Regions from separate parts of the Oceanobacillus aidingensis genome, predicted to be linked through region 2. Evidence: predicted binding sites of a transcription regulator. Region 2 holds the regulator's gene; each other region holds the start of a gene.
The links. The regulator Rex, encoded in region 2, represses fermentation and respiration genes when NADH is low (regulators of the CRP and FNR family bind a similar motif). The targets are predictions, from matches to a motif close to TTGTGAAATATTTCACAA.
Positions count from the first base shown of each region.

Region 1 (8,230 bases), on a different contig from region 2:
GCAGATTTTCTTTGACACCATCTGTTGATAGCTCTTCTATTTCCTCTCTTATTTCCGGCAAAATTTCTTTCATTTGTTGATTTGGATAGGTTAAAAGAAAAGAAATCAGCTGATAGATTGATGGATTCATCGTCTTCACTCCTTATTTGAAACCAGGATTGGCAAAGTCTTGTTTACCAATCCTATATTCTTATTGCAATACGCCACAGTTTCCTGGTCCGCCTGCGAAGTCCAAACTGCATGCGCCCTGTTCTTCGTAAAGGTCGGCAACTTCTTCTCTATGGCTTCTAGGGATAACAAATCGATCATCATATTTCGCAATCGCTAATAAACGATACATTTCCTTGATTGCTTTTTCTGTTAATCCAAGCTCTGTAATCAAATCGCTGTCAAAGTCCTTTCCAGTTTGCTCCGCCCGCATATAGCTGCGCATTACTGCCATTTTCTTAAGCACCTTACGAATATGACCGGTATCTCCGGCAGTCAATAAATTAGCAAGGTATTCGATGGGAATACGCATGTCATCGATCGCCGGGAAAATGTCTGCTGTATCTGCGGTACTTCCTTTTCCTTCAATCATATTCATGACCGGGCTAAGTGGCGGTACATACCAAACCATTGGCATGGTTCTATATTCTGGATGCAGTGGTAAAGCAATTTTCCAATCAATAATCATTTTGTACAGCGGTGATTTCTGTGCTGCTTCAATCCAATCCATTGGAATACCATCTTTTTTCGCTTGTTCAATCACTTCAGGATCATTAGGGTCCAGAAAAATATCCAGTTGGGCATGGTATAGATCCTTTTCGTCTTCCACAGATGCTGCCTCTAAGACACGGTCCACATCATACAGCATGATTCCGATATAACGGATCCGGCCAACACAAGTCTCTGAACAAATCGTCGGCTGCCCATTTTCGATTCTTGGATAACACATCGTACATTTTTCCGCTTTATTGGTTTGCCAGTTAAAATACACTTTTTTATACGGACAGGAAGTCGTACAGTGTCTCCAAGCGCGGCATGCATTTTGATCGACAAGCACGATGCCATCTTCATCCCGTTTGTACATCGCACCTGATGGACAAGAAGATACACATGGTGCATTAATGCAATGTTCACAAATACGTGGAAGATACATCATAAATACTTCTTCAAATTCCGTTTTAATAGACTCTTCCATCTGCACAACATTTGGGTCGCGCAGCCCGGTAATATGACCTCCAGCCAGGTCATCCTCCCAGTTTGGTCCCCATTCCAAATCCATAAATTCTCCAGTGATTGCTGATTTCGCCCGAGCAACCGGTTGATGATTTTTTTCCGGACTGTTGGTCAACGTTTCATAATCATAGTTCCAAGGTTCGTAATAATCATCCAGTTCTGGTTGGTGAGGGTTATAAAACAGGTTCATCAAACGGTTTGTTTTGGAGCCTGATTTCAAACGTAATTCACCCTTATGCAGCTCCCAGCCGCCTTTATATTTCTCCTGGTCTTCCCATTGTTTTGGATAACCAATACCTGGTTTGGTCTCTACATTATTGAAGTACATATATTCAGCACCTGGGCGATTCGTCCATGTATTTTTACATGTCACACTGCACGTATGGCATCCAATACATTTATCCAAATTCATGACCATCCCGACTTGCGCTTTAATCCTCAAGCCAATCCACCTCCTTCATTTTTCGTATAACTACATTTAAGTCACGCTGGTTTCCTGTTGGACCATAATAATTGAATCCGTAGCTTAATTGACCATATCCGCCAATCATATGCGTTGGTTTTACATGGATTCGCGTTGGACTATTGTGCGTACCGCCGCGATTCTTCGTTAAGTTTGTCCCCGGCGTATGGATATGACGATCCTGCGCATGGTGCATAAATGCCATGGTTCTCGGAATCCGGTGAGAAACAACTGCTCTTCCAACGACCACACCATTACGGTTGAAGCATTCGATCCAATCATTATCCTCCACATCAACCTCTGCCGCATCCTCGTTGTTCAGCCAGATTGTCGGTCCTCCACGGAACAGCGTCAGCATCGGCTGAGCATCAAAGTACATACTATGAATAGACCATTTGTTATGCGGCGTTAAATAATTTAACGTAATTTCCTTTCCTTCCACTTCCGGCCGTTTTGAGCTGAAAGGTTTTTGATTCAAAATTGGCTTAAATATCGCAAAGGACTCTCCAAATTCTTTCATTGTTTCGTGATCAACAAAGTAAGATTGACGACCGGTAATGGTTCTAAATGGAATCATTCGTTCAATATTCGTCGTAAAAGGAGAATATCTTCTTCCACCCTTTTCCGAGCCGCTGAATGCAGGAGAAGTAATAACCGTCTTCGGCTGTGCATTAATTTGTTCAAACGTAAATAATTCTTCTTCCCGCTCTTCCGCCAAATCCTTTAATTCGAGATTAGTTTTCTCTTCTAATGCTTCCCATGCTTTTACAGCGACCTTTCCATTGGTGGTAGAAGAAAGCATTAAAATGGCTTCACAAGCATCCTTCGCGTCGGTAATATCTGGATGACCATCAGCAATGGATCCATTATCAATTGTTCCAAAGGTATTTTTCGCCAGATTATATTCCTCTTTCATGGACCAGTTAATTCCTTTTTCTCCATAAGGCTTATTAACAATATTCGGTCCGAGCGATGTCATTTTATGATAAAGGTTTTTATAATCCCGTTCGACCACATGGATTTGCGGCATCGTCTTTCCGGGAATCGGCTCGCATTCCCCTTTGGACCAATCCTTTATTTCTCCATAAGGCTGAGCCATTTCAGCTTTTGTATCATGATTTAACGGGGTAGCAACCACTTCCTTCATCGTATCCATATCGATTTCTTCCGCTAAATAGGAAACACCTTTTGCCAATGATTTAAAAATATCCCAGTCTGATTTTGCTTCCCATGGAGAAGAAATAGCCGCATTGAACGGATGCACAAATGGGTGCATATCCGTACTGGATAAATCATATTTTTCATACCAGGTAGATGCCGGTAAAATAACATCGGAATACAAAGCGGTTCCTGCCATACGGAAATCCAGATTGATAAGAAGATCTACTTTACCTTCAGGAGCTTCTTTCCGCCATTTTATTTCCTCAGGGCGAAGACTGTCTTCATCCGTATTGAGTACACCATGCGAAGCACCTAGTAAATGCTTCAAGAAATATTCATGGCCTTTTCCAGAGCTGGAAATCAAGTTCGCTCTCCAGACAAATAAGTTTCTCGGAAAGTTCACGGGATTATCCGGGTCTTCAATCGCAAATTCCAAGTTTTTATCCTTTAATTGCTTAGCGACATAATTTCCAATTTGTTCCGCTGTTTCATTTCCTGCTGCGTATGCTTCGTTGTATAAATCAATCCCATTTTTATTAAAGGTTGGGTATGACGGCAGCCAGCCTAGACGCGCTGCCAATACATTGTAATCTGCCGGATGATCATATCTTGCCTTATCAACCGTTGGACTTGCCAGCTCGTTAATCGATGTTTCTTCATAACGCCATTGGTCCGTTGCAAAATAGAAGAAAGAAGTACCATTTTGCAACCTTGCTGGTCCGCCCCAGTCTTTTGCTGATTGGACCGTTGTCCAGCCTTCTACAGGACGTAATTTTTCCTGGCCGACATAGTGTGCCCAGCCGCCGCCATTGACTCCTTGTGCTCCAACCATCAGAACAAGGTTGACAACAGCTCTGTAAATCGTATCGGAATGGTACCAATGGTTGATTCCTGCTCCCATGATAATCATGGAACGTCCATTTGTATCAATGGCATTTTGAGCAAATTCACGAGCAATTTTAATCACTAAATTGCGGTCCACTCCGGTAATCTGTTCTTGCCATGCAGGCGAAAACGGCGCAATCTCATCATAGGATGCTGCAGCTTCCCCGCCCAGTCCGCGGTCGATTCCGTAGTTGGCAAGCATTAAATCATACACCGTTGCGATATATTCTGTCTCGCCTTCTATCTCGATTTGCTTTACAGGTACGGTACGAGGAAGTACTTTTTTTGTCTCTGCATCAAAGTACGGCATATCTACAGAAACGACTTCATCCTCCCTGCCAAGAAAACTTAAAACCGGTTCAATTTTTTCATTTGTTCTTTCATCAAATAGTTTTAAATTCCAGTTTCCTTTTTCGTCCCAACGAGAACCCATCGTGCCATGCGGGATGGAAAAATCCCCGGTAAGGTCGTTGTACATCGCTGGTTTCCATTCATTGTTCTCTGATTCTATTCCAAGGTCTTTTGCATGTAAAAAGCGATCTGCTGTAAACCTTCCATTTTCCTTTTTCAAACGTACGGAAAATGGAAAATCCGTATATTGCTTCGCGTAGTCTTCAAAATAAGGCGTTTTATTTTTATCATAAAATTCATTTAAAATAACATGCCCCATCGCCATTGCAACTGCGCCATCCGTACCTTGTTTTACCGACAGCCAGTCATCCGAGAATTTGGTGGATTCTGCATAATCCGGACTTACCGAGATGACCTTGGTGCCTTTATACCTTGCTTCCACTAAAAAGTGTGCATCAGGTGTACGAGTTAATGGAACATTCGAACCCCAGGTAATAATATAGCTTGAATTAAACCAGTCAGAGCTTTCCGGCACATCTGTCTGGTCTCCCCAAATCTGCGGGGATGCCGGCGGTAAGTCTGCATACCAATCATAGAAACTCAGCATTTGACCGCCGAGAAGGTGCATGAAGCGGCTGCCTGATGCATAACTGATCATGGACATGGCAGGAATCGGAGAAAATCCAACATTTCGATCCGGTCCATATTTGATGGCCGTATACAGGCAGGAGGCTGCAACCAGTTTGTTTACCTCTCCCCAATCTGCACGAGCGAGGCCGCCTTTTCCTCTTGCTTGTTTATAGGATGCTGCCTTTTCCTTATCTTCTACAATGCTTTTCCAAGCTTCTAATGGATTTTCATGGGTTTGCAATGCTTCTCTCCATAGCGTGAGTAATTTTTTTCTTACATAAGGATATTTCACACGTAAAGGACTATAAATGTACCACGAAAAACTGGCTCCTCTAGGGCAGCCGCGAGGTTCAAATTCTGGCATATCCGGGCCGGTTGTCGGATAATCCAGCGCTTGCCCTTCCCATGTCACGATGCCGTCTTTTACATAGATATTCCAGCTGCATGATCCCGTGCAGTTAACCCCATGAGTAGAACGAATAACGGTGTCATGCTGCCATCTTCTTCTATAAACATTTTCCCAATCACGGTTTCCTTCTTGCAGTTGACTATGGTTATTGGCATATTTCTCTTTCGGCTTTAAGTAATTCAACCTTTGCCAAAGCGGAGATGGTTTCTTCGCCATCTAAATCCCTCCTAATGGAATTGCTAATCAATCTATGACCTATTAAATCATTTCTTATTTCTGTTCGTTGTGAAAAACATCACACGTAGGACAGAAATTAAAATGGATTCAAACGGATAGCATATTGCTTGTTGTTGAGCGTTTGAAAAAGACTGCTATTAATGCCAAAAAGAAGTTCCAGCAAAAAAATCTTCTTTCTGTCTTCAAAAAAATGACACAAATCATGTGATTTATTTCACTACGTATTCGTGAAAGAAAGATTAAAATTTTCAACGTAATCAAATGAATGGAAATAGAAGCATCGAAAAAAAACAAATGAAAGAATTACCTCATCATGGAAGGAGAATAAAAATGAAAAAACCCGGATTACAATTAATCTTACAGACTTCAAATCTATTTATCGGATTTATGGTGTGGGTACTGATTTCATCGCTCATGCCATACATTACAATGGATATTTCATTAACATCCGGTCAAGCATCTATTATTACGGCCATCCCTGTTATTTTAGGGTCTTTACTGCGTATTCCAATTGGTTTTTATGCCGATCGCTTTGGGGCACGAATTATTTTTCTCATTAGCTTTTTGATTTTACTATTCCCTGTTTTCTTCTTGAGCATTGCCGACTCTTTCACAGATTTAGTCATTGGCGGCTTACTATTGGGGATAGGCGGAGCGGTTTTCTCCATCGGAGTGACATCCCTTCCAAAATATTACCCAAAGGAAAAACACGGTTTTATCAATGGCGTATATGGGATTGGTAACGTTGGTACAGCAATTACATCCTTTGGCGCACCTGTACTCGCTGGGGCAATTGGATGGCAAGGTACCATCCGAAGCTTCCTGATTATCTTGCTTGTATTTGCCGCACTTGTTTTTATCCTTGGTGATCGTTCAGAAGAAAAAGTGAAGAAATCGATGGCGGAACAAATCAAAGGTGTGTATAAAAATACAACATTAGGCTTCCTGAGCCTATTTTATTTCATCACATTTGGTGCTTTTGTTGCTTTTACCATGTTCCTGCCAAGCTTTTTAGTAGATAACTTCAGTTTAGAACCGGTAGATGCCGGCATTCGAACTGCTATCTTTATTGTAATTGCTACTGCATTAAGACCAATTGGAGGTTTATTGGCTGATAAATTCAATGCATTTATCATCTTAATGTTTGTATTCATTGGGGTAGCTTTCTCAGGCATCTTATTATCCTTTTCACCAGGTATCGAGTGGTATACCGTTGGTGCATTGGCCGTTGCGGTAACCGTAGGGATTGGAAATGGGACGGTCTTTAAATTAGTTCCCTTATATTTTTCAAAACAAGCTGGTATCGTCAATGGAATCGTTTCTGCGATGGGCGGATTAGGCGGATTTTTTCCACCATTACTATTAACAGGTGTAGCTAACCTCACTGGACATCATGCGATTGCATTTATGTTAATGTCTGAGTTTGCTATCGTCAGCTTTATCATCGTTATATTTATGTATTATCAAGACCGGGTAAGTATCGAAGGAAAAATCATTGAAGGCGTTGCAGAGGGCATGATGATAACGAATAAAAATAAAGTCATTCAGCATGTCAATCCTGCTTTCACAAGAATTACTGGCTACCACCAAGAAGAAGTCGTTGGCAAAACTCCTAAGGTGATTAGTTCTGGGAAGCATGATAAAGCATTTTATAAAGACATGTGGGAATCCATTAATAACAAAGGCTTCTGGCAAGGAGAAATCCAAAATCAGCGAAAAAATGGAGAAGTGTATAAAGAGCTGCTTACCATCAGTCCAGTTAAAAATAATGTTGGTGAAATAATACAGTATGTCGGCGTGTTTAATGATATTTCTAATATGAAGCAATCTTCTATAAGCTGAAAAAAATCCCTTGGTTTCCTGTCCATTCATGAAAACCAAGGGATTTTTTTCCTCTATTCTCATTCCATTTTCTCCAATACCCTCTTTCCAACAAGAACCGAATGCACACAATCTCCATTCTTTGCAAAATAAATCCGCTCTCCGGTTTCCGCGATAAAATCATTTTCAGATATCGGGTAAAAGCATGTTATTTGTTCATTCCGATTCAAATAAAGCAAATCATCCTGTATCGATATGGAAGCTTTATTCCCTTCTCCTGATTGATACCTGCCGGAAAACAGGTTTAAGTTCAATGTTTTTCCAGATAACACATCATCTTTCTTGAAAGGATTCTCCGCTGATATCCCTAAAAGAATATGTAGTGCAGAAACCAATATCTTTTCAGCCGGGACATCGGCCATATTGATTAAAATGGAAGCAGATATTCCTTTTTCCTTAATGATTTGAAAATTGGAGGAAACTCCCTTTATACTGCCGCCATGTCCAAACCGGGTGTATTCCCCAATCGAATTTATTTCTATCCCGAAGCCGTAATCACCGCCATTGGGTAACGAAAAAGCGGAGGAAGTCATTTTTTCAAGTTTATCTTCTGAAATAAGACTTTGTCCCTGTATCCTGCCATTTAACCGAAGCAGCTCTGCATACTTCATTACATCGTCAGCCGAAGCCTTCCAGGACCCGTTCGTGTAAATAGCTCCTACATCCCACCAGACTGGCGAATGAAAAATACCTGAATGCTTTTCTTGATAGGCATATAATTCCGTTACATTTTCTTTGTTAATAATGGATTCAGTCAGAAAAAAGGAGTTCTTTAGCCGCAGCAGGGAAAATAATTTTCTCTCCACATAATCGATAAACGTCATTCCGCTCGCCAATTCAATAATTTTTTGCAGCATCCCATATCCTTCATTAGAGTAATTGAACACCGTTCCTGGAGGACCTGACAATGCAAAGTCCATCCTGCTTATTTGTTCAATCAATTCATCCGCCGTTTGAATAGCAGAACTCTCCTCCTCCTGCCATTTTCCAAA
Region 1 is NZ_JBHSFT010000045.1:74,134-82,363, reverse strand. Features, by position in the region: gene narJ (nitrate reductase molybdenum cofactor assembly chaperone) at 1-130, opposite strand, end outside; gene narH (nitrate reductase subunit beta) at 191-1,663, opposite strand; gene ACFO3P_RS16950 (nitrate reductase subunit alpha) at 1,653-5,336, opposite strand; gene ACFO3P_RS16945 (nitrate/nitrite transporter) at 5,688-7,199, shown strand; gene ACFO3P_RS16940 (serine hydrolase domain-containing protein) at 7,259-8,230, opposite strand, start outside.
Region 1: the regulator Rex is predicted to act here: its motif matches at 5,404-5,421, upstream of ACFO3P_RS16950 (nitrate reductase subunit alpha).

Region 2 (8,230 bases):
TCCTAATTGCTCAATGCTTGTTGATTTAAGATCCAGTCCAAGGTCTTCTGTAATTACTTCTGCACCAGTCAGTACAGCGATATCCTCAAGCATTGCTTTACGGCGGTCACCGAATCCTGGAGCTTTCACAGCTACCGCGTTGAATGTACCGCGTAATTTGTTTACTACTAAGGTAGCAAGTGCTTCGCCTTCAACATCTTCTGCAATCATAAGAAGCGGTTTGGCTTGTTGAACAACTTGTTCTAACACTGGCAGTACTTCCTGGATATTTCCAATTTTCTTATCTGTAATCAAGATATATGGATCTTCTAGTACAGCTTCCATTTTATCTTGGTCAGTAACCATATAAGGAGAAGAGTATCCGCGATCGAATTGCATCCCTTCTACTACTTCAAGCTCTGTGTTGAAGCCTTTTGATTCTTCAATGGTGATAACACCGTCATTGCCTACACGTTCCATTGCTTCTGCAATCAATTGACCTACTTCGCCGTCGCCTGAAGAAACAGCTGCAATTTGGGAAATTGCTTCTTTGCTTTCGATTGGCTGAGAAATGCCTTTTAATTCCTCTACAGCCAATGCTACTGCTTTTTCAATACCGCGGCGGATTCCAACTGGATTTGCGCCGGAAGTTACGTTTTTAAGTCCTTCACGAATCATTGCTTGAGCAAGTACAGTTGCTGTTGTTGTACCGTCACCGGCAACATCGTTTGTTTTAGATGCTACTTCGGATACAAGCTGTGCACCCATGTTTTCAAATGCATCTTCTAATTCGATTTCTTTTGCAATGGTTACGCCATCATTCGTAATCAGCGGGGAACCGAATTTTTTATCTAGAACCACGTTGCGGCCTTTTGGTCCTAAGGTTACTTTTACTGCATCTGCTAAGGTATCGACACCACGCAGCATTGCGCGTCGTGCGTCTTCACTAAATTTAATGTCTTTAGCCATGTTAATCTTCCTCCTTCAAATTGATTCACGGTTTCATTAAAGATTCATCGTATATTTTTGATTAGCCTACAATCGCTAAAATATCATTCTCACGAAGAATTAAGTATTCTGTACCTTCATATTTCACTTCGGTACCAGCAAATTTAGAGAAAATAATGCGGTCTCCTTCAGAAACTTCCAGTGCCACTTTTTTCCCATCTTCCACACGTCCAGATCCTACTGCAACTACTTCACCTTCTTGCGGTTTTTCCTTTGCAGAGTCTGGAAGTACGATTCCGCTTGCTGTTGTTTCTTCTTGTTCAACAAGTTTGATAACAACACGATCTCCTAATGGTTTAATCATGTAGAATTGCCTCCTTAATCCCAAATCATTTTATTTTTTATTAGCACTCTATACACTTGAGTGCTAACTCCAATTATTATAATAATTAATTCTTGGAAAAAATGCAAGCACGATGATGATAAATTTTTAGAAAAACTTGTATTCGCTTGTTCTTCAGCGAATCCTTCGTTTTTCTTATACTGCTCCATCGTGTTAGAAAAACTTAGATTCGCTTGCTTTTCAGTGAATCCTCAGTTTTTTTATACTGCTCCATCGTGTTAGAAAAACTTGTATTCGTTTACTTTTTGAAGATAACTTCTACTTTTCACTTTCTGCTTTCTTATTTTAACCCTTGTTTATTTTCTTTTTCAATGTTTCATGCATGATTTGATGTATTTTTGATTATAATTTTCAGTAACAGTTGTGTTAGAATATATCCTATGGCGATAATAGTTGAAGGAGCGTTTTTATGACTCGAAGATATACATATGTCATTCTCACATATATCATTATGCAATTTTCTGTTTTACTTATGGCCCCGCTGATTACATCCATATTTGGTGTAAACCTTGCGCTTGCCAGTATTTATTGGTCTGTCTTTAGTTTCACTCTTGGCCTTGTTATTGTTCTCTGGCTCTTAAAGCCTGATATGCAGGTCCGGGCTCATCCCGATGCTGTCGGGATCGGCGGTATTATTGTCTGGTCTGTTCTGGGAATTATTATGGCCCTTCTTTCACAAGGGCTGGCTGCCACCATTGAAATGGAGCTATTTGGAATCGATCCCGGTTCAGAGAATACCCAAGGCATTATGAACATGGCACGGGCTGTGCCAATTTTTATTGTTCTTCCGGCAATTTTGGCGCCTATTTTAGAAGAAATCATTTTCCGGAAAATTATATTTGGTTCGCTGTATAAAAAAATGAACTTTTTCTTTGCGGCTTTAATTTCTTCTCTTATTTTTGCCGTGATTCATACAGATTTTCTGCATATACTAGTATATGCTGCGATGGGCTTTGTTTTTGCATTCCTTTATGTACAAACAAAACGAATTCTTGTACCTATCATCGTACATGCCGGGATGAACACCCTTGTCGTGCTGGCTCAGCTTTCCTTAGATCCAGAAGAAATTCAAAAACGACTTGACCAATTACAACTCATATTCTTTGGAGGTTAACATGCATCAGCCTTATTTAATAAAAGCCATTCTTTATGTTTTATTCGGTGTTTTATTTATTTATGTCGGGGTTCTCAGCAAGGGAGAATCCGTCTGGGATACAGTTCCCCTTATATTCGCCGGATTTGCAGCTTTAACCTTCTATGCCGGCTTCCGGATGCTGCGATTCTATTTTAAAGTAAAGAATAAAAAATAAAAAACTAGCTCTTAGGCAGGAAGCTTCTTAAATTTAGAAGTTCTGTAAAGAGCTAGTTTTTTGCAATTAGAAAGCAGAAGATTGGTTAAGAAAACATTATGGAGCTTCTGTGCATATCCTACTCCTCTTCTAAGGAATAATGCTTCAAAAAGTATACAAGTGATTGCAATTCTACTGTTAAATCAATGTGATGGACACGAATATAGTTTGGAACGGTAATACGTGCCGGCGTGAAATTAAGAATACCTTTAATACCGAGCTCCACAAGGCGGTTCGCAGCGGCATCTGCTTCTTCTGCAGGTATTGTTAAAATAGCAACTTCAATTCCGCTTATTTTATCCTCTAATTCATTCACATGATACACGGGAACACCGCCAACTTCCGTGCCTACCTTGGAATCATCCGTATCAAACGCCATCGTGATACGAATATTATTGTTCTTTAAAAAGTTATAATGCAAAAATGCAGTTCCCAGGTTTCCAACACCAATTAAAGCAACATTCGTTATCTCATGCTGGTCCAGTGTACTTTTAAAGAACCCTAATAGATACTCCACATTATATCCGTATCCTTTTTTCCCAAGTGCACCAAAATAGGAAAAGTCTCTGCGGATCGTTGCAGAATCTACTTTAACAGCCTCACTTAACTCTTTGGAAGATACACGCATCTTCCCTTGCTGATATAAATTATTTAAAAATCGGTAATATAAAGGCAAACGCTTTGCTGTTGCCTGCGGGATTTTATTTTGTTCCATTTGAAACGGCCTCTCTTCAATTACTAATGTATAGGAAAACTTACATGTTAAATTATTTCATTTTTTGTACATGGATACTGCCATAATTTTACACGTTCGCTTTCATTATGTTGTAAATAACGCATTTATTCAATAGTACACACTCTATTATATAATTTTAACAGAAATACAGCCAACATAGCGAACTTTATTATAATTTTATTGTAGCTTCTATTTGGATACGTTACACTGATAGAAGGTATTACTTTCCTTTTACAGGATGGTTCAAGAAGACAGGATAAGCAATAACATGCTCGTCACCTTATTTTCATGTGCTTTTTGAACAGCTTTTTTTACGAGTCAGAAAGGATGGCAACGATGATTTTAATGCAACTAAATGGAATCTCTAAATCCTTTGGAGCAGAAGAGATTCTAGCTAATATAAAAATGGAAATAAAAGATAATGAACGGATTGCAATAGTCGGCCGCAATGGAGCCGGAAAGTCAACACTTCTCAAAATCATGGCAGGAGAAATGCCTTATGACGGCGGTGAGATCTTCCAGCCGAAAGACCTGACATTCGGCTATCTCTCACAGCATATGACGTTAGAGTCCGGAAAAACCATCTGGCAAGAGATGCTGGATGTATTTTCGCCTCTGCTTGCCATGGAGAAAAAATTACGTGAACTGGAAGCACAGATGGCAGACGCCTCCAATATGGAAGCATCTGATTATCAACAGCTGCTCGAAAGATATGATACGCTTCAAAATGAATATCAATCAAATGGCGGATATACGTATCAAGCGGAAATAAAATCTGTGCTCACCGGGTTGTCCTTTGGTGATTATGATTACGATACATTAATTACCGATTTAAGCGGCGGACAGAAAACAAGACTTGCCCTCGGTAAGCTTCTACTGCAAAAACCGCAGCTGCTTATTCTCGATGAACCGACGAACCACTTAGATATTGACACACTTACATGGCTCGAAGGCTATTTAGTAAGCTATCCAGGTGCTATCATTATTGTTTCCCATGACCGCTACTTTTTAGACAAAACTGTATCAATTGTTTATGAAATTTCCAGACATCATTCTAAAAAGTTCCACGGAACATACAGTAACTACTTAGCTCAAAAAGCGCTTGATTATGAGCAGGAGAAAAAAGAATTTGAAAAACAGCAGACAGAAATTAAACGGATGGAAGATTTTATTCAGCGTAACTTAGCACGCGCTTCTACGACGAAACGTGCCCAGAGCAGACGGAAAAAGCTTGAAAAAATAGATCGTCTTGATCACCCAGCCGGTGATGAATCCTCCGCATCAATTTCCTTCCAAGTGAACCGGCAGAGCGGAAATGATGTATTAAAAATAAAAGATTTAACCTTTCAATATCCTGATACGGATCAGCCGATTTTCAAAAACATCACGCTGCATGCTAACCGGGGCGACCGTATCGCATTGGTAGGCCCAAACGGTGTCGGCAAAACCACCTTATTAAAAAATATTGTCGGCAAGTATCTGGCAAATCAAGGTGAGATCCAGCTCGGGACGAATGTTCAAATCGGCTACTACGATCAGGAGCAGGCAAACCTTCACTCAAATAAAACTGTTCTGCAGGAGCTGTGGGATGATTATCCATTGATTAATGAGAAAGACATTCGTACAATCCTCGGGAATTTTCTATTCTCTGGCGAGGATGTCTTAAAACCTGTGTCCGCCTTAAGCGGCGGTGAGAAATCAAGGCTTGCTCTGGCAAAATTAAAAATGCAAAAAGCAAATTTGCTTATCCTTGATGAGCCGACCAACCATTTGGATATCGACAGCAAAGAAGTATTAGAAAGTGCTTTAATTGATTTTCCAGGAACTATTCTTTTTGTTTCTCATGACCGTTATTTTATTAACCGGATTGCCGATCAAGTTGCAGAAATGCAGGCAAGCAGTGTAAAAATATATCTTGGTGACTATGATTATTATTTAGAGAAAAAAGCAGAGGAAGAGGAACGAAGGCTGTTACAGCTGCAAAATCAGCAGAAGGTAACAGAAGAACCGGCAGCTTCAGCAAAAAAACGCAGCTTTCAGGAAGAAAAACAGCGTCAGCGGGAGGAACGCAAACGCAAGCGCCGTATTGAAGAGCTGGAAACAAGCATTGAACAGCAGGAAGAAACCATTGCAGCCATTGAACTGGAGATGACCAAGCCAGACGTCTTTGATGACCATAAAAAGACAATGGAACTAACCAATAAATTATCGGCTTTAAAAGAAGAGTTGGATCAGTTCATGGAGGAATGGGCAGAATTAGAAGAGAATTAAGCAATTGATATAATTTTCAGATTGTTGTATACTGAAAACAGGCAGAACCAATGCCTGTTTTTTTACTTAAATCAACATAGTAAACTATTCAATTCGATAAACGGAGGTTGTTATCCCGTGGCGATACCCATCGTTACTTTTTTAGTTTTCATTCTTGCCAGTTTGATGTACTATGCTATCAAAGAAACAATGCTGTCTCAATCAACCGCAGCAGAAGTACGTTCCCATTCCTTTCTTCGTTTCCTTCGCTTTGCCGTGATATTTATCGGCCTTTTCAGCAGTGTATGGCTTACTGCGGCTGTCACTCTTCCGCTTGGTCAGGCTTTCTTTCACTCGGTTTTACCTTTTTCACAAAATCTAAATGAGTTTATGATTCTTTTTGGCTCCAGTCTGCTTTTATTTGGCTTGTGGGTCAGCTTAGGACAACTTTTGCCTAAATGGCTGGCAAATCATCATTCTCAGTTTATTGCACAAGGATTATCTCGGCTGATTCCCCATACCTTTACGAATAAAATGAGTGAGGAAGCAACATGGTCAGATAATCATCAGGAAGCTCAAAATATTATCGAATTCAGCGGCAAGGATGTAGGTGAAATTGCAACGCATCGTACGGATTTAACCGTTCTGCAAATAGATGCAACCATGGAAGAAGTATTTGCTGCTGTGCAAGAAACCGAATTTACAAGAATACCAGTTTATGATGAAGATATTGACGAAATCGCTGGGATATTACATGTAAAAGATTTCTTTCGAAGTATGAAATCAGGTGGATCTCCTGCTTTCTTTACTCTTCATCATATTATTCGCCCTGCTGTATACATCAGAATGAATCAAGAAATGGATGAAGTTTTTAAGGATATGAGGGAAAGAGATTACAGCATCGCCATTGTTCTCGATGAATTTGGAGGAACATTTGGGTTAATTACTTTGGAAGATATTATCAGAGACATAGCGAAAGACTTGTTAGGAGAACAGAAGTCAATGGCAACAGAGTCAAAGGACATCCTGCCGCTTTCCGGTAATCGTTATCTGATTAACGGGTCGGTCAGCCTGTTTATATTAGAGGGAACACTTGGAATCACTTTTCCAATCGATACACCGCATCAGACGTTGGACAGCTTTTTATCGGAATTAATGAAACAGCAGCCTGACAATCCAAACACGATACACTATAAGCATTTATTATTTACTGTACATTCTGCAAAGGACAATCCTATTGAATCTGTGGTTGTTACAGTATATGATGAGGATTTGATGGGACAGCAATTTACCGGCTGATTTTATATAAAATAGAAAGAAGTGCTTGGATATGGTATTCCAAGCACTTCTTTCTATTTTAATTACATGTTCAAATTTTGTTCCTGATGCCATCCTTTTATTTAAATAAATAGTCATTCTGTATCGTTTCTTCCACAGCAACGCGATAAACGACCGCCATACCCAGCATGGTCGACATCACCGAACTTCCTCCGTAGCTTATCAGAAGCAAAGGAATCCCGGTAACTGGCATGATTCCTACTGTCATGCCAATGTTTTGAAAGACGTGAACAAGCATCATGCTCAAAAAACCAAAACAGAAATAAGCGCCAAATGGCGAGTGCTTATAAATATTTAAGCCGAGCGTTACCAGTTTATATAAAAGCATAAAATAAAGCAGAACAACAAAAGCGCTGCCGACAAAACCAAAGCTTTCTCCAATAACAGAGAAGATAAAATCAGTTTGGGCTTCCGGATAATTTACTTCCACGCTTCCTATTCCCTTACCAAATAATTGCCCTGACCCGAGCGCCATATGTGAGCGTTCAAAGTGATAATTAGCATCTGGTGACTGCTGTGACGGGTCAAACCATGTCATTACACGATCAATTTGATAGGGCGCTACTCCAATTGTCTCTTCCGCAAATTCCGGAAATTCAATGATAACGAATAAAGCACTGGCTATAACAGCAACTCCTACAATAATTAGAGAAAAGATGATTCTCCAATTAATCCCGGATAAAATAATCAGCATGCCGGCAATAAATAAATATACCATGGCCGTACCGAAATCCGGCTGCAGCATAATTAAAAATACCGGGATAGCTGTATACAGTAATAGCTTACCAAGAAGCTGTATATCAGTCTTTAACGTACTTACTTCAAATTTTTCTTTATGTCTGCTGATGACTGCCGATAAAAATAATATAGTTGATATCTTAACGAACTCTGCCGGCTGCAGCGTCAATCCTGGTATAAAGGTATACCAGCTTTTCGCACCGTTTATTTCTCTCGCAATAAAGTCTGGACTGATAGGGATAAGCGCCAGCAGCACAACCCCGCCTATATAAATGTAGAGGCTTGTTTTATATAACTGCTCTAAGTCTAAAAACTGAATAGCAGCAATCATACCGACTCCAATTGCGTAAAAGAGCATTTGCCGTATCAGAAAGTTTGTACTATATTGTTCCAGCTGCTGTGCATTGTACACGGCCAGAAAGCTTATTATTGCGAAAGCAATCAATAATAAGATTAAATCGGTTTGAAAATAATAATTTTGTTTTTTAT
Region 2 is NZ_JBHSFT010000008.1:7,821-16,050, reverse strand. Features, by position in the region: gene groL (chaperonin GroEL) at 1-948, opposite strand, end outside; gene groES (co-chaperone GroES) at 1,010-1,291, opposite strand; gene ACFO3P_RS05585 (CPBP family intramembrane glutamic endopeptidase) at 1,740-2,444, shown strand; gene ACFO3P_RS05580 (DUF4305 domain-containing protein) at 2,446-2,640, shown strand; gene ACFO3P_RS05575 (redox-sensing transcriptional repressor Rex) at 2,759-3,394, opposite strand; gene ACFO3P_RS05570 (ABC-F family ATP-binding cassette domain-containing protein) at 3,752-5,686, shown strand; gene ACFO3P_RS05565 (CBS domain-containing protein) at 5,804-6,964, shown strand; gene ACFO3P_RS05560 (FtsW/RodA/SpoVE family cell cycle protein) at 7,062-8,230, opposite strand, start outside.

Region 3 (8,230 bases), on a different contig from region 2:
TGCGAACTTAAAATACATGTACAAAAAGGACAGTGAAAAAGAATTTTTAAATATCCTCTTAAAAGATATTGAGTACGATTATCCCACTGATAATCATAATAACAGCGATAACCCTTCTTTGATCAATTAAATACTTCGGAAGGTTAAACAGCCCAAAATGATCAATTAACAGTCCCATGATAATCTGCCCTAAAATAGCAGCCATCATCGTTAATGTAACACCCAGATAAGGCATTAAACTGATATTTGATGCGATATATGCTGCGCCGAGTGCACCACCGGCAAAATGCCAGGGCTTTAATTTAAAATCTCCAGAAATACGTGTTAACTTTACTCCTTTATTCACTATCATCGACAGAATAAATAACACAGCGGTTCCTACAATAAATGAAATAAAAGCAGCATAAATAAAGGAGTCTACTTCATAACGCAAGGCACTATTGATTGCTGTCTGCAGCGGCGGCATCATTCCTGTACATATCCCGAACAATACCCACAGCCGGAAACGACTCTGCGAAACGCCGGGATTTTTTTTCGCATTCATATAGACAATTCCGGCAATTAAAAGAAGAACACCAACGATATGCATAAAATGCAACGGTTTTACCTCTGCACCAAACCAGCCAAAGGTATCAATCAAAATACCAATCACCATCTGTCCTGTTACGGTAACAATAACCGTTAATGCTGCACCAATTTTGGGCAGTAAAATAATATTCCCTGTAAGAAAAATTACTCCAAGCACACCACCAGTAAACCAGACATAGGAAAAGGATTGATCTGCAAAGAATGATACTGTAAATTTATCAGGATCTATCATAAGATTAATGAAAAATAAAATAATACTTCCAGATAAAAAGGAATAAAAGGATGTCGGCAACACCGCTTTCGTAAACACAGTTAGCCGATTATTTACTGCTGTCTGCAGCGGAATCATCATTCCTGCAATGATCCCCAGAACAATTATTACATACAATAAAGAAACCTTCCTTCTAAAAACCGTAATGTATTTATTTTAAGCAAATATATAGCAGAAAACAATACACTTGCTCCGTTCCCCTATCCAAAACCCGGTATTTATTAAGAGAAACCAAGAAAATCACTTGGTCTTTAAAATACTAATATTCTTGCCGAGCAGATGTCCGCTTCGGGAAGTCGCTTTCCGCGGGCAACGGTTTTGACGGGGCGAGTAACCGCAGCAGTCTTAGTGGGAAGACTCCGCAGGAAAAAAGTGTTCTTCTATTTTCTACCATAGGCATAAGCGCGACTATGCTTCTGTCTGCGCCTGTCGGCTTGCCAATCAGCAAGTCTTCTTTAAAGGAGATGAGCTCGGGGCCCATGGAAAGCGTAGTGTATTTCTGGGGCCTAAGATTACTCCCCCCCATGAAACCCGTTGGAGCGGCTATCCTCAACATTTTATACTTTCTTACTCTTTAAAAAAGGCTTGGAACGAATGTTACTATTTTATAAAATCCTCTTATTTCTCAAGCTTTAAATTTGAACATTTTAAGAACTTTCTTTATTTGTGAAGTATTTCACTTGTTTTATTTTCCGAAACCTTTATAATAAAAATAGAGGTTATTGTGAATTTATTCACAATTAATTAAGAGGAGGGTTTTTGTTATGAAAGTAACAGATGAAATGGTAAAAAGAGTCCCTTGGGATGGTTTCGTTGAAGGCAACTGGCAGCAAGAAATTGATGTTCGTGATTTTATTTTACAGAATTATCATTTATATGAAGGAAATGAATCCTTCTTAACTGATGCAACCCAAGCCACCAAAGACCTGTGGGAGCAAATCATGCAATTAACCAGAGAAGAACGGGAAAATGGCGGTGTATATGATTTAGATACAAAAATCGTATCTACTATTACCTCTCACGGTGCTGGTTATTTAAATAAGCCCTTGGAAAAAATCGTCGGCGTGCAAACAGATGCGCCTTTCAAACGTGCTCTAATGCCTTTTGGAGGTATCCGTATGGCTGTAGCTGCCGCAGAATCCTATGGCTACAAAGTTAATGATGACGTTGTCCATACCTTTACAGAACACCGGAAAACGCATAACCAAGGCGTCTTTGATGCCTATACACCCGAAATCTTAAAAGCAAGAAAAGCAGGAATCATCACCGGGCTTCCAGATGCATATGGCCGCGGACGTATTATCGGAGATTACCGCCGTGTTGCCCTGTATGGAGTAGACCGTTTAATTGAAGAAAAGAAAAAAGACCTGCAGCTGATTGGTAACGGAACAATGACGGACGATGTGATTCGCGACCGGGAAGAAACCTCGGAGCAGATTCGTTCCTTAATCGATTTGAAAAAGCTCGGAGAAAAATATGAATTTGACCTTTCCAAGCCTGCTACAACTGCACAGGAAGCATTCCAATGGCTCTATTTAGCCTATTTAGCTGCCATTAAAGAGCAAAACGGGGCTGCCATGAGTCTTGGCCGTGTTTCTACATTCTTAGATATTTATATAGAGAGAGATATTGAAAATGGGGTTATGACAGAGCAAGAAGCGCAAGAACTTGTCGATCATTTTGTGATGAAGCTGCGTCTCGTAAAATTCGCAAGAACACCAGATTATAACGAATTATTTAGCGGAGACCCGACTTGGGTAACAGAATCATTGGCAGGAATAGCAGAAGATGGACGCCCACTTGTAACAAAGAGCTCATATCGTTTTCTGCACACATTAGATAACTTAGGACCGGCGCCAGAGCCAAACTTAACCGTACTTTGGTCTGCTAAACTGCCGGAAAACTATAAAAAATATTGTGCAAAAATGTCTATTAAATCAAGCTCGATTCAATATGAAAACGATGATATCATGCGCCCGATCTATGGAGATGACTATGGAATTGCCTGCTGTGTATCTGCAATGCGCATCGGGAAACAAATGCAGTTCTTCGGTGCACGGGCAAACTTGGCAAAAGCACTTCTGTATGCGATCAATGGCGGTGTAGATGAAAATCTAAAAATGCAGGTAGCTCCAAACTATGCACCAATCACATCAGAGTATCTTGATTACGACGAAGTAACGGAGAAATATGATAACCTCCTAGATTGGTTATCTGGTTTATATGTCAACGCATTAAACATTATCCATTATATGCATGATAAATACAGCTATGAGCGTCTGGAAATGGCGCTGCATGACCGGGAAGTATTACGGACCATGGCTTGCGGTGTAGCAGGACTATCCGTGATTGTCGATTCCTTAAGCGCCATTAAATATGCGAAGGTAAAAACGATTCGTGATGAAGACGGACTTGTCGTTGATTATGAAATAGAAGGCGACTATCCGAAATACGGCAATAACGATGATCGCGCAGATGAAATCGCTGTGAATCTCGTAAAAGACTTTATGAATAAAATTAAGAAACATCATATGTATCGCAATGCTACACCAACACAGTCTATCCTGACGATTACTTCCAATGTGGTTTACGGGAAGAAAACAGGAAATACACCAGATGGACGAAAAGCTGGAGAACCTTTTGCACCAGGAGCAAACCCATTACACGGACGCGATAAAAATGGCTCATTAGCTTCTTTAAGCTCCGTTGCTAAATTGCCATATAAATACGCACTGGATGGTATCTCTAACACCTTCTCCATCGTACCAAAAGCGTTAGGAAAAGATGAAGAAACAAGAAAAACAAACTTAGCCGGTATCCTCGATGGCTACGCAGCAAAAAAAGGACATCACCTAAACATCAATGTCTTTGACCGGGAAACCTTATTAGATGCAATGGAGCATCCGGAAGAATACCCGCAGCTGACCATCCGCGTCTCTGGATACGCAGTAAACTTTATTAAGCTGACAAGAGAACAGCAAATCGATGTCATTAACCGGACCTTCCATGAAAGCTTGTAAGGCCATTCTGTAAGAAGTGAATATCAAGCGCTCATTAAATAACTTGAGCGCTTGATGCTGAATTATTTTCAGCATATGAAGTGAGGGGGAAAAGTATCATGAAAGAAGGAAGAATTCATTCAATTGAAACGTGTGGAACTGTAGACGGACCTGGATTACGCTATGTTATCTTTACCCAAGGCTGTTTATTACGCTGTCAATTTTGTCATAATCCGGATACGTGGAACATGGGGGCAGGAAAGAAAATGTCTGTACAAGAGCTGGTGAAGGATATTAAGGGCTATCTCCCATTCTTCCAATCTACCAATGGAGGAGTGACTGTCAGCGGCGGGGAGCCTTTACTTCAGGTTGAATTTTTACTGGAATTGTTCACCGAACTGAAAAAATTAGGAGTACACACAACCATTGATACTTCTGCCGGATGCTTTAACCGCTCTCCTCACTTTATAAAAAATTTAGATAAAGTACTGGAATTAACTGATTTGGTTTTACTTGATTTAAAGCATATCAACGCTGCAGCGCATAAAGAGCTCACCGGTCTGTCCAATGAACATATTCTCGACATGGCCCGCTATTTAGACGAGAAGAAAGTGCCTGTCTGGGTCCGTCATGTACTTGTTCCCGGCGGCAGCGATAACGATGCACATTTACAGCAGCTCTCCAATTTTATTGCAACGTTAAATAATGTCGAAAAAATAGAAGTGCTGCCGTATCATAAATTAGGTGTCTATAAATGGGAAAATCTTGGTTTGGACTATCCGCTGGAAGGTGTAGAACCACCGACAGAGGAACGGGTGAAAAACGCCGAAGATATTTTGAATCGGGTGAAAGTGATATAGCGATAAGGAATCCATTGCTGTATCCTGCCCTTTATATAGATGAGATGGATGGAGCCGCTTCTTTTTAGGAGCGGCTCCATCCATTATTATCGTCTAAAAAAAATCAATAGTATCTCTCATTTTTGTTTCTTTACAAAAAATAAGCAAAACAATAATTGTCTTCTTTATAAAAAAACGACACCCTTCGGAAATCTTGTCATAAAACAAACAAGAAATCGAAAAATGACGTCTGCCAGTTTATATAATTTTCAAAGAGAAACCATGCCCAGTAATGTAACTGGAAAACATCAACCTCTGTATAACAAAACATTACGCCCCCGGCAGGATTCGAACCTGCGGCACATGGTTTAGGAAACCAATGCTCTATCCCCTGAGCTACGGGGGCTTTAGACATAATCAAGCAATGAAAATCGCCGAATTATGCTTCATTATCCGCTCATCCAAAAATAAACGAACAATCGTATTATACTAAACCTTATCTATTTTGGGAAGCATCGTGTTTCACTTTATTTTTTCCCTGCCTTCTGCAATCTCGTCCGATAAGGAATCGACAGGACGTGAAGAATCATCAGCAAACAGCCCATGAGAATAATTTCTACAGAAGACAGCCTTAGCAGAAAGGCCAGCCCTAACAGAATAGGAATGGCTAATAAAGGGAGCCAGCCGCCTTTTTTACTTGCATTATAATAATTTTCTTTGCCGCAGTGCGGACAAATCATTTTAATCTTAAATACCTGCTTAAAGGTCTGTCCATAACTCCATCTTTTCCCGCAATAACTGCAGTCCGGTGTATGCATCTGCTTTCCCTCTTCTCTTTTTTAAAGTGCGTGTAAATAATTAGTTCTGAGCATTCGTAATCTCGATAGACCGGTTTCGTGCACCATCGACACATGCTTTGATTATCTTATCAAATTCATTCGCCATTAACTGGTTTAAACCAGCCTCTGTGGTTCCTGCCGGGCTGGTAATATTAACACGGAGCTGTTCCGGGTCTGCGCCGGATGTCTCCAGCATTTTTCCTGCGCCGATTACTGTCTGAGTTAATAACTCTAATGCCGTATCCCGGTCCAATCCTGCTTCGATTGCTGCTTTTTCCATTGCTTCCACCATATAATAGAAAAATGCCGGTCCGCTTCCTGCAATCGCCGTAATCGTATGCATCTGCTCCTCATCGACAATTTTTGTCGTACCCACTGTCTGGAATAGTTCCTCAGCAAAGTAAAGCTGACCGAGTTCGACATTGGTTCCCTTTGAAATAGCAGTAGCTGATTGGCCTATCAATGCAGATGTATTCGGCATGGTTCGAATAACAGGAATACCTTCTCCCAGCGTTTTTTCCATCTGTTCGATAGATAACCCTGCAATCACTGAAATAACCATGTGACGCGGCTGTATATAACTTTTTAGCCAATCCAAATAATCCTTCGCATCCTTAGGCTTCATCGCTAAAATAATAATATCTGCTTTCTCGATCATTTCTTCTTTATCCAGGTCGCATGTCACCCCATACTTTTCAGCAATCAGATCTAACCTTGCTTGATCACTGCGATTCGTCACCAGCACCTGTTCTTTTGTAACGACATTGGTCCTTGTAATACCTGCAATAATCGCCTCTGCTAAATTCCCTGCTCCAAAAAATGCAATTGTTTTTTCCATATATTTTCCTCCTGTGTGTTTCTTCTTTCCTTTGATATTTTATTTCACTGATACCTCAGAGCAATAAAAAAACTGATTATACATCCTTTGTAAAGGACGAAATCAGTATTATTCCGCGGTACCACCTTTGTTGATAAAAGTTATCCACTCACATTGATAATGCAGTTTACTGCAGTCAGCATACACTAACCTACTCCCGGATAGGTTCATCAAGGCATTTACAGAAATCTTACAGCCGCCGGATTTCCTCTCTTTGGTAAATACACATCGATTACTGGCCCGTTCACCGTATTTCTTTATTGAATTGTACTATAAGGCCTTGCCATACTTTTGTCAAGACTGCACCCATCAGAATGGATTGCAGCGTCTTTTTATCTGCTATTCAAAACAAATTTTGCTATACTTATATTGTACATGAATGTAAGCCAGAAAGGAATTTTATCAATGGATGAATCAAAACAGATACACCAGTTAACCGCTGTACGAAAAGAACTGACACGTTTCATGCTCAGCTATAAATTTGGACTGGATGAAATCAATACCAAGCTGAACATCCTTCAAGAAGAATTTGAGCATATTCATGATTATAATCCGATTGAACATTTAAAATCACGTATAAAAACACCTGAAAGTATTTTACGAAAATGCCAGCGAAAAAACATTTCGATTACGCAAAAATCTATCAAGGGTCATATCAAGGATATTGCAGGAATCCGGATTGTCTGCTCCTTTATATCCGATATTTATAAAATCAGCGAAATGATCCAAGGTCAGCAGGATATCAAAGTCATTGAAACGAAAGACTATATTAAGCATCCAAAACCAAACGGATATAAAAGTCTGCATTTGATTTTATCCATTCCTGTCTTTTTCTCTGACCGTCAGGAAGAGGTATTTATTGAAATTCAAATCCGTACCGTTGCGATGGATTTCTGGGCGAGCTTAGAGCATAAAATTTATTATAAATATGATGGGGAAGTACCGGCACATCTGGTAGAAGAATTAACAACCAGTGCAAATATCGCAAATCAACTGGATGAAAAGATGGAGTTTCTTCATACGGAAATCAATGAAGCAAAAGAGGATAAACATGCAGAGAGCAAGCTTAACTTTCTGCCGCTTGATAACAAACGCTTCCCGCTGCCAAAGCAGTTATTAGAATCGTTGTTGGAGCGAAGAGATAGAGAGTAAACATATATATGTATTAGAAAACCCGCAGCACGAAAGCTGCGGGTTTTTATCTCCAATTTTTTACGGTTGTTTTAAATGGAGGAGGTAGAGGGATTCGAACCCCCGCGCGGTTTGACCCGCCTCTCGGTTTTCAAGACCGACCCCTTCAGCCAGACTTGGGTATACCTCCATGAAATAACGCTAATTTGCTCACTTCCTAGCGAACAAAATATACTATATCATCCTCAAAGTTGACTTGTCAATATTTTTTATCAAAAAATAAGAGGCCCCCAAAGATGGAGAGCCTCTTACTTAATCATTACTTGCCAATCACTTCAATGCCGCCCATATACGGACGCAATACTTCAGGAATTACTACACTTCCATCCGCTTGCTGACAATTCTCTAAAATAGCTGCTACAGTACGTCCCAATGCCAGACCAGAGCCATTTAAGGTATGGACAAATTCTGGTTTTCCATTTGCTTCGCGGCGGAAACGAATACCGGCACGGCGCGCTTGGAAATCTTCAAAATTAGAACAAGAAGAAATTTCACGGTACGTATGCTGGCTTGGAATCCATACTTCAATATCGTATTTTTTCGCTGCTGTAAAGCCTAAATCACCTGTACACATACTCATCACACGATAAGGGAGTTCTAACAGCTGCAATACTTTTTCCGCTTCC
Region 3 is NZ_JBHSFT010000001.1:288,869-297,098, reverse strand. Features, by position in the region: gene ACFO3P_RS01285 (DMT family transporter) at 59-976, opposite strand; gene pflB (formate C-acetyltransferase) at 1,624-3,879, shown strand; gene pflA (pyruvate formate-lyase-activating protein) at 3,978-4,718, shown strand; tRNA gene ACFO3P_RS01270 (tRNA-Arg) at 5,031-5,103, opposite strand; gene ACFO3P_RS01265 (TIGR04104 family putative zinc finger protein) at 5,225-5,515, opposite strand; gene proC (pyrroline-5-carboxylate reductase) at 5,556-6,374, opposite strand; T-box leader at 6,464-6,670, opposite strand; gene ACFO3P_RS01255 (GTP pyrophosphokinase) at 6,819-7,565, shown strand; tRNA gene ACFO3P_RS01250 (tRNA-Ser) at 7,642-7,734, opposite strand; gene serS (serine--tRNA ligase) at 7,864-8,230, opposite strand, start outside.
Region 3: the regulator Rex is predicted to act here: its motif matches at 1,582-1,599, upstream of pflB (formate C-acetyltransferase).